4 regions of the Mammaliicoccus sp. D-M19 genome follow, and region 1 is predicted to be linked to each of the others. Evidence: riboswitches for the same ligand, from Rfam matches in the RefSeq annotation. Region 1 holds a riboswitch; each other region holds the start of a gene.
The links. A riboswitch is a leader RNA that binds a small molecule or an ion and turns the genes downstream of it on or off. The one in region 1 is predicted to bind S-adenosylmethionine.
Positions count from the first base shown of each region.

Region 1 (2,208 bases):
TAGGAGGGGATTACTTTGACAGTGCCTAGTGAGTTAAAATATTCAAAAGAACATGAATGGGTAAAAGTAGATGGAGATATCGTAACTATCGGTATTACTGATTTTGCTCAATCAGAATTAGGGGACATTGTGTTTGTTGAGTTGCCAGAAGAAGGTGACGAATTAACTAGTGGAGATTCATTCGGTAGTGTAGAATCTGTTAAAACAGTTTCTGAACTATATGCACCATTATCTGGTAAAGTCGTTGAAGTAAACGAAGAACTAGAAGACAGCCCTGAGTTTGTTAATGAATCATCATATGATAAAGCTTGGATGGTCAAAGTTGAACTATCTGATAAAGCTCAATTAGATGAATTATTAGATGCAGACGCTTATAGTGAAATGATAGGTGAATAACATAACATTAAACTCCACGATACTGATGTGTCATGGAGTTTTTTTGAAATATTTATTATGAAACTGAACAGCAATACTATCTCATTTGTAGAAGGTGATATTCATGGCGATGATTAAAAAGATTATAATCGTAGAAGGTATTTCTGATAAAAAACGAGTGGAAGAAGTATTAAATGATCATGTTCATATCATTTGTACCCATGGAACGATGGGTGTCGAAAAAATGGATGAGCTACTTGAAGAGATATATGGTTCTCAAGTATATGTCTTAGTAGATCAAGATAAAGAAGGTAAGAAAATTAGAAAATGGTTTAAGAAATATGCAAGTGAAAGTCAGCATATTTATATAGATTCTACATTTTCTGAAGTAGCGCGCTGTCCAAGACAATATTTAGCGAATGTGTTAAACTATCATGGATTTATTGTTAAGAATGATTTTGTATTGAAAGGGAAGTATCGTTACCATGAAACACACAGAAATATTGAACGATATATACAAGCATTTTGATAAAGATATCCATTTATTATTTGGATATACGCCAACATGTGGAACGTGCAAAATATCAGAACGCATGTTAGATATTGCAAACCAAGTGACACAATTACCTATTAATAAGTGTGACTTGAATTTTTACCCAGAATTCTGTAAAGAATTTGAAATCATGTCAGTACCCGTACTTTTTATCATGCATAAAGATCAAGTTATCCGTCGCATTTATGCCTTTCAGTCTGTTCCGTATATTGTAGAGAATATTCAAAAAGTTATTGACGATAAAAACTTATCATGATAGTATGAATTTAATTAAATACGTAATAACTCTTATCAAGAGTGGTGGAGGGATGTGCCCTTTGAAGCCCGGCAACCGTCATATAAATATGAAATGGTGCCAATTCACAAAAAGTGTTAACTTTTGGAGATGAGAGAAAGACAATTTTTGACGCCTTTCTCTTATTTTAAAGAGTGAGGCGTTTTTAATTTAGAGATTAGGAGGCAGCAGATTTGATCGAATTAAATAAAGTTGTTAAAACTTTCAAAACAAAAAAAGGTAACATAACAGCTGTTGACCATGTTGACTTAAACATAGATAAAGGAAGTATATATGGTGTAATTGGTTTTTCTGGTGCAGGTAAAAGTACGCTTATACGTATGTTTAATGGCCTAGAAACACCAACTGAGGGAGAAGTAATTGTAGACGGTGCGAATATCGGTCAATTATCAAAGCAAGACCTCAGATTAAAAAGACAAAAAGTAAGCATGATTTTCCAACATTTCAACTTACTTTGGTCTAGAACAGTTAAAGATAACATCGCATTTCCATTAGAAATCGCTGGTGTATCTAAAAGTGAAATTAATGAGAGAACAAAGGCACTCATTAAAAGAGTTGGATTAGAAGGACGCGAGAATGCATATCCTTCACAATTATCAGGAGGGCAAAAACAAAGAGTTGGTATTGCCCGTGCACTAGCTAATGATCCACATGTCTTATTATGTGACGAAGCAACAAGTGCACTCGATCCGCAAACTACTGATGAAATATTAGATTTATTAGTAGATATTAATAAAGAACTGGATTTAACTATCATATTAATCACACATGAAATGCATGTCATTAGAAAAATTTGTGACCACGTAGCAGTCATGGAGAACGGTAAGTTTGTTGAAGAGGGAGAAGTTATTAACGTATTTAATAACCCTCAAACTTATGTTACACAACGATTCGTTAAAGATGATCTTAAAGCAGATGATTTACAAAGAACTTTACATGACTTTAAGAAAGAACAATCAAATGGTGAAATTTGGAAATTAAACTT
Region 1 is NZ_JAJNHW010000001.1:575,066-577,273, reverse strand. It holds gene gcvH (glycine cleavage system protein GcvH) at 16-396, shown strand; gene LQ675_RS02935 (toprim domain-containing protein) at 500-904, shown strand; gene LQ675_RS02930 (thioredoxin family protein) at 861-1,184, shown strand; SAM riboswitch class I at 1,214-1,320, shown strand; gene LQ675_RS02925 (methionine ABC transporter ATP-binding protein) at 1,397-2,208, shown strand, end outside.

Region 2 (2,208 bases), on a different contig from region 1:
TTGTCTGGCACATAGAAATGTCTATGATACTTAAAGAATCGACCTAAAGCTCTCACTTGGTCATCTGGATATAATAAATCATCCGCAAATCCTAATGTTAATACTTTCGTTTCTAGTTGAAGTAGACGTTCCTCAACATCATCTCGTCCTCTAAATATGTCGTGACTGTCTAAAACATCTAACAATGTTAAATAGCAGTCTTTGTTAAATACTTCTTTAAATTTATTGCCTTGATATTTTTGGTAGCTTACAACATCATCTGCAGAAAATCTTGATTCGTAATCTTTACTTGAACGATACGTTAAAAAGCCAAGTTGTCTTGCGATGCTTAAACCATCTTGTCCGTTCATATGAATGACTTGTCTTGCAATCTCATTAAACGCTCTACTATATGATGAAGTCTTCTCTGTAGCAGCTAATATGACTGCTTTTTTCACTTCAATCGAACCGTCATAAAGCATTTCTAACGTTTGCATACCACCTAAAGAGCCACCAATTAATACATCAATTTTTTCATAGCCAAATTGTTTCAATCCTAATATGTTTGCTTTCGCAACATCTCTCATCGTCAAATGTTCCGGGAAATTTGGAGTATTCAATCTTGAACTTGATCCATAAGGACTGCCAATTACATTAAATGTTATAAATTGATAATCATTAATTGAAAGGTAACCGCCATCTATAATTTCACGCCACCAACCTGCATGCTCATCATCACCATATGTTAAATGGTTGCCTGTTAGCGCATGACAAACTACAACGAGTGGCTGGCCTTTATAACCCACATACTCATATTGAAGTTTCAAGTTATCAATCACTTCACCAGATTCTGTTTCAAAATGTCCAAGATCTACTATGCCTGTTTCTCGAGAAATAATCACATTAAAACCCCCCTCTTATTTAAATTGAAAGACTTCTTACTCGTCAAAGAAGTAAGAAGTCCTCATCATCCTTATTATGCGAGTATACTCGTTGGTAGTAGCACCGTATCTATTATGACCGGTTGCTGAAGTGTCGTCGGGCCAATTCCCTCAACTTCTCTGAATAAGCTTTGCTATGTAATTTATATTAAGAATACTAGAAATGAGCATTTCTTTCAATAAGTTAACGAATGAAATTAAAAGACTAATCTCACAATCGCCATAATAAACATACCAGCTATAACTGTAATCGTTAAACTTTTAAATATGAGTGCTATTAGAATTGTTGGTATCGCGACTATAATACTCTCAAAATTTAACGTAAACCCCGCATTGCCTTCTTGATTTAACATGCCTTCTAGTATTAATGCCGTAAAGAGACATACCGGCACATATTGTAACCACTTGATCACACTTTCAGGTAAGTCCGCTTTTGATAACAATACAAATGGAGAAACACGGATAATCCAAGTTAAAACAAAACAACTTATCGTAATTAAAATTAAATACATCGATATACTCATTTATCAAACACCACCCCTACGACAGAAGCAATAATTGTCGACACAATAATGGATAAATAAGTTGGCATAAATAATGTCAGAATAAGCATGCATACAATCGTTAATAATATTAAATAAAGATATACTAAGACTTTGCTTTTATGTATCGTTTCAAACTGAGCAATTAATAAAAATATAAACATCGCTGTTAAAGCATAATCGAGGCCAAACATTTCAGGTTTAGGTATTAAGTTACCGACTAAACCGCCAATAATAGATGTGACAATCCATAATAAATAAGCTGAAATATTTAAACCATGCATCCAAGTCGCATTGAGCGATTTCTCTTTCACATATTTCGTAATCGCAACACCGAATGACTCATCCGTTACAAGTGTGCCTATTCCTATATTCGACCAAAAACCATTTCCTTTAAATGCTGGGACTAAAGCCAAACTTTGAAGAAACATTCTTGAGTTAACAAAAAATACCGTCAATAGAATTGCTGAAATAGGGGAGTGGATGGCGACCAACGCACATATAATAAATTGAGCAGCACCCGCATAGACAAAAATAGACAACAATGCAATTTCCAAAATAGATAAACCAGATGAAATACCGACGATACCAAAAGCTAATGCAACACTAAAGTATCCAAGCATAGTTGGTATACAATCTTTAACACCTTGAAGGAACAAACCTTTATTCGTAATACTCGTACTTGTCACAACGATGCCTCCAATCTACAGTTAAAGGTAAGTCTAACGTTTGTCTAACCTCAATCT
Region 2 is NZ_JAJNHW010000009.1:67,607-69,814, reverse strand. It holds gene metX (homoserine O-acetyltransferase MetX) at 1-878, opposite strand, end outside; SAM riboswitch class I at 950-1,051, opposite strand; gene LQ675_RS13255 (AzlD domain-containing protein) at 1,118-1,444, opposite strand; gene LQ675_RS13250 (AzlC family ABC transporter permease) at 1,441-2,085, opposite strand.
Region 2: it holds a riboswitch for S-adenosylmethionine, as region 1 does, so the genes downstream of both, metX (homoserine O-acetyltransferase MetX) here and LQ675_RS02925 (methionine ABC transporter ATP-binding protein) in region 1, are expected to answer to the same signal.

Region 3 (2,208 bases), on a different contig from region 1:
AGTATTTGCACTTCTAACTAAAACTGCTAATAACGACCCCAGTATTTGCACTTCTAACCAAAACTGCTAATAACACCCCAACTTCCTTCTAAAATAAAATAAAAACTCTGCATAAATCCCGTAAGATTCTATACAGAGCGTAATTGTTTATTTTAATAAGTCTTTTAATAAATCTACTTTATCTAATTGTTCCCATGGTAATTGAACATCTGTTCTACCGAAGTGACCGTATGCTGCTGTCTTTTTGTAGATTGGTTGTCTTAAATTCAACATTTGAATAATGCCTGCTGGTCTTAAATCAAATACTTCTCTTATTTTTTCTACTAATACAGTTTCTTCTACTTTACCTGTACCAAAAGTATCTATTGAAATGGATACTGGTTGTGCTACTCCAATTGCATATGCTAATTGGACTTCACATTTATCTGCTAATCCACTTGCTACTATATTCTTAGCAACATATCTAGCAGCGTATGCACCTGATCTATCTACTTTAGTAGGATCTTTACCACTGAAACATCCTCCGCCGTGTCTTGCATAACCACCGTATGTATCTACAATGATTTTTCTACCTGTTAATCCAGCATCTCCTTGTGGTCCACCAATTACAAATCTACCTGTTGGATTGATAAAGAATTTAGTTTCTTCATCTAATAATTCTTTAGGTACGATTGGATAGATAACATGATCTTTAATATCTTGTTGAATTTTTTCTAATTCAATTTTTTCATGATGTTGTGAAGAAATAACGATTGTATCTACTCTTACTGGTTTGTCATTTTCGTCATATTCAACTGTTACTTGTGTCTTACCATCTGGACGTAAATATTCTAAAGTACCGTCTTTACGTACATCTGTTAATTTCTTCGCAAGTTGGTGAGCTAAATATCCTGGTAAAGGCATGTATGTTTCCGTTTCATTTGTAGCAAAACCAAACATAAGACCTTGGTCACCTGCACCAATTGATTCTATTTCTCTATCTGATAAATCATCTCTATCTTCTAGTGCGCAATCTACACCTTGTGCAATATCTGGTGATTGCTCATCAATAGCAGTTAAAATCGCCATCGTTTGGAAATCATAACCATACTTCGCTCTTGTGTATCCTATATCTTTTACTGTTTGTCTAACTACTTTGGGGATATCTACATATGTTGAAGTAGAAATTTCACCTGCAATTAAAGCCATACCAGTTGTTACTGTTGTTTCACAAGCGACTCTTGCTTTAGGATCGCCTTTTAATAATTCATCCAGGATAGCATCGGAAATTTGGTCCGCAATTTTATCTGGATGCCCTTCTGTTACTGATTCTGATGTGAAGAGTCTTCTATTCTTTGACATAAAAAATCTCCTTTAAATAAAGTTGTACGGTCTCTTCCTCAGCGCAAATAAAAAGTGCCCTCTCTCAATAAAGATATAGAGAGAAGGCACACTCGTCCATTCGCTCTTATCGTTCAGACAATATTGGTCTGCAAACGGTTTGGCACCTTTCTTTCATTAGAAAGAGGTTGCTGGGTTTCATTGGGTCCATGTCCCTCCACCACTCAGGATAAGAGAATCCGTCAGAAATGATAATACTAAAGTTTTCATAATATGTCAATGGAACGAAACACATTCAAATTTCCAAAAATTTTTTATAACAAATTCACTCATTAGTATAGACTATATATTTTAATGTGTTATACTAATTCCATGAAAATGCTTACAACACTAATATTAGACATGGGGGTCGTCATTTATGGCAATACAGTCAATTACCGAATCAATCGAACTTTCAAACCTTTTAAAGAAGGACACTACACTACAGCAACTTTCTAGAACCGAATTGTACAATCACATTCTAGAAGCAGGAGAAGGCGTATTAACAGAATCTGGCGCAATCAGAATGGAAACTGGTAAATACACAGGTCGCTCTCCTAAAGACAAATTTATCGTTAAAGAGGAAGATACTGAACAAGATATTGATTGGGGTACAATCAACCAACCTATCTCAGAAAGTAACTTTTTAAATTTATATGATCAAGTTATTGACTACTTAAACCAAAAATCACAACTTTATGTCTTTAATGGATATGCAGGTGCAGATGAATCATCACGATTAAATTTACGCGTGATTAACGAAATGCCTTGGCATAATTTATTTGCACAGAACATGTTTATCCGCCCAGAAACTAAAGAAGAAGCACTTAATATCAGCCCTAATTTCAC
Region 3 is NZ_JAJNHW010000002.1:108,240-110,447, reverse strand. It holds gene metK (methionine adenosyltransferase) at 148-1,341, opposite strand; SAM riboswitch class I at 1,445-1,556, opposite strand; gene pckA (phosphoenolpyruvate carboxykinase (ATP)) at 1,739-2,208, shown strand, end outside.
Region 3: it holds a riboswitch for S-adenosylmethionine, as region 1 does, so the genes downstream of both, metK (methionine adenosyltransferase) here and LQ675_RS02925 (methionine ABC transporter ATP-binding protein) in region 1, are expected to answer to the same signal.

Region 4 (2,208 bases), on a different contig from region 1:
TCAATTAAAGATTGTGTTGATTTTGAAAGATATGAATTTTTCTTTGAAAGAAATTAAAGCTTTGTTGAAATCAAATGAGTCTATCAACACACTCAATGTACTGTTAAGTGAAAAAATCATTGAGCTAGAGGAAAATATTCGAAACGAAAGTGACCAATTGAAACAAATTCAGTTTATTAAAAAGAATATAAGTGAAGAAAGCGAATATCCAGTATCTAATATCTTGAATTTAAAAAATAAATCTAAAAAGCATCAACTAATGAAAAAATTTAGAAGTAAATTTATGTTTGTATCTATGATTGTCGGTATTGGCCAATATACAAGCATTGCCATGGCGATAACAAAGAAAAAATGGAAGCCAGTTATCATCGTTTATCCGTTCGTACTATTGTATGCAGCATTTGCCGTTAAAAAATATTATGCTGTTGTAAGTTACTTATGTCCAAATTGCCAAAATGAATTTAAACCGATTTTCTCAGAATGGTTCAAATCTAATCATACTTATCAAACAAGAAAGCTATTATGTCCACATTGTAATGTAGAAAATTTTTGTATCGAGACACATGAATAATAGTAGAATTCGATTAATAGAGTCGCGTAGTTAAAGAAGGTTTGAGAGATAAGTATAGAAAAATGAGGAAGTCATGGCTTAAGTGGTGAGTAAAGCCAAGAGATGGTGAAAGTCGTGGCTTAAGTGCCGAGTAAAGCCAAGAGATGGTCCAAGTCATGGCTTAAGTATCGAGTAAAGCCAAGAGATGGTGAAAGTCATGGCTTAAGTGCCGAGTAAAGCCAAGAGATGGCCCAAGTCGTGGCTTAAGTACTGAATAAAGCCAAGAGATGGCCCAAGTCATGGCTTAAGTACCGAATAAAGCCAAGAGATGGTCCAAGTCATGGCTTAAATTCTGAGTAAAGCAAAGAGATGGACTAAGTCATGGCTTCATACCTATATTACCCACAACTTTCACCAAACTCACATATCTTAATGCTCTTATCACCGCCATCCAAACCATCCCCTCATTCTCCGGTGTAAAATTTTAAATTGACTAATCTTGAGTACGATGATAGGATTAATAAAAATAATAAAAGACTCTTATCAAGAGTGGCTGAGGGATGTGCCCTATGAAGCCCAGCAACCTTCTATTTGGAAAGGTGCTAATTCACATAAAGTTTGTCTAAACTTTTGAAGATGAGAGGAGGTTTATCTAACTTTCTCTAATTTTTTTAGGGAAAGTTTTTTTATTTTAAATTTTATTTTGGAAAGAGGCGTGTATACATATGAAGAAACTCGTAAAGTTCGTTAGTTTTATCGGTATTATTTTATTATTAGCTGCGTGTGGGAAATCTAGTGGAAGTGAAAATACAAAGATTACGGTAGCAGCTTCTCCGGCTCCGCATGGCGATGTGGTTGAACATGCGAAGGAAAAAATGAAAGAAAAAGGTTATGACTTAGAAGTTAAAACAGTAAATGACTATAAAGTGCCAAACAAATTATTGGATAAAGGTGATGTCGATGCAAATCTATTTCAACATGTGCCTTACTTAAAAGCTGAAAAAGCAACACATGGATATAAAATTGAAGAGGTAGGAAAAGTTTTCACAACGCCAATGGGTGTTTATAGTAAAAAACATAAAGATTTGAAACACTTACCTGATGGCGCAACAATTTATGTGTCTAACAACCCAGCAGAAGAAGGAAGATTTTTATCATTCTTTGTTAATGAAGGATTGATCAAAATAGATCCAAAGGTGAAAATTGAAGATGCTAAATTTGATGATATTATAGAAAATAAAAAGAATTTGAACTTTAATAACAAACAAGGTGCAGAATTTTTACCTAAAACATATAACAGTGGTGAAGGTGATTTAGTGATTATGAATTCAAACTATGCAATTGATAATGGACTGAATCCAGTAAAAGATTCGATAGCAATTGAAGATAAATCATCACCATTTGCGAATATATTAGCTGTAAAAGAAGGTCATAAAAATGATAAGAAATTCCAAGAACTTCTGAAAGTACTTCAGTCTAAAGAAATGAAGAAATATATTAAAGATGAATATGGTGATAATGTTATTCCATATGAAAAAGAATAATACATGAGCCCAGGCATATGTCTGGGTTTTAATTTTATATATTTGTGTATTTATTCACAATGAAATAATATTATAAATCTTTAAAATTTATGTTGTAAGCGTTTCCTATTTGTG
Region 4 is NZ_JAJNHW010000010.1:73,694-75,901, forward strand. It holds gene LQ675_RS13905 (MerR family transcriptional regulator) at 1-571, shown strand, start outside; SAM riboswitch class I at 1,088-1,193, shown strand; gene LQ675_RS13910 (MetQ/NlpA family ABC transporter substrate-binding protein) at 1,276-2,094, shown strand.
Region 4: it holds a riboswitch for S-adenosylmethionine, as region 1 does, so the genes downstream of both, LQ675_RS13910 (MetQ/NlpA family ABC transporter substrate-binding protein) here and LQ675_RS02925 (methionine ABC transporter ATP-binding protein) in region 1, are expected to answer to the same signal.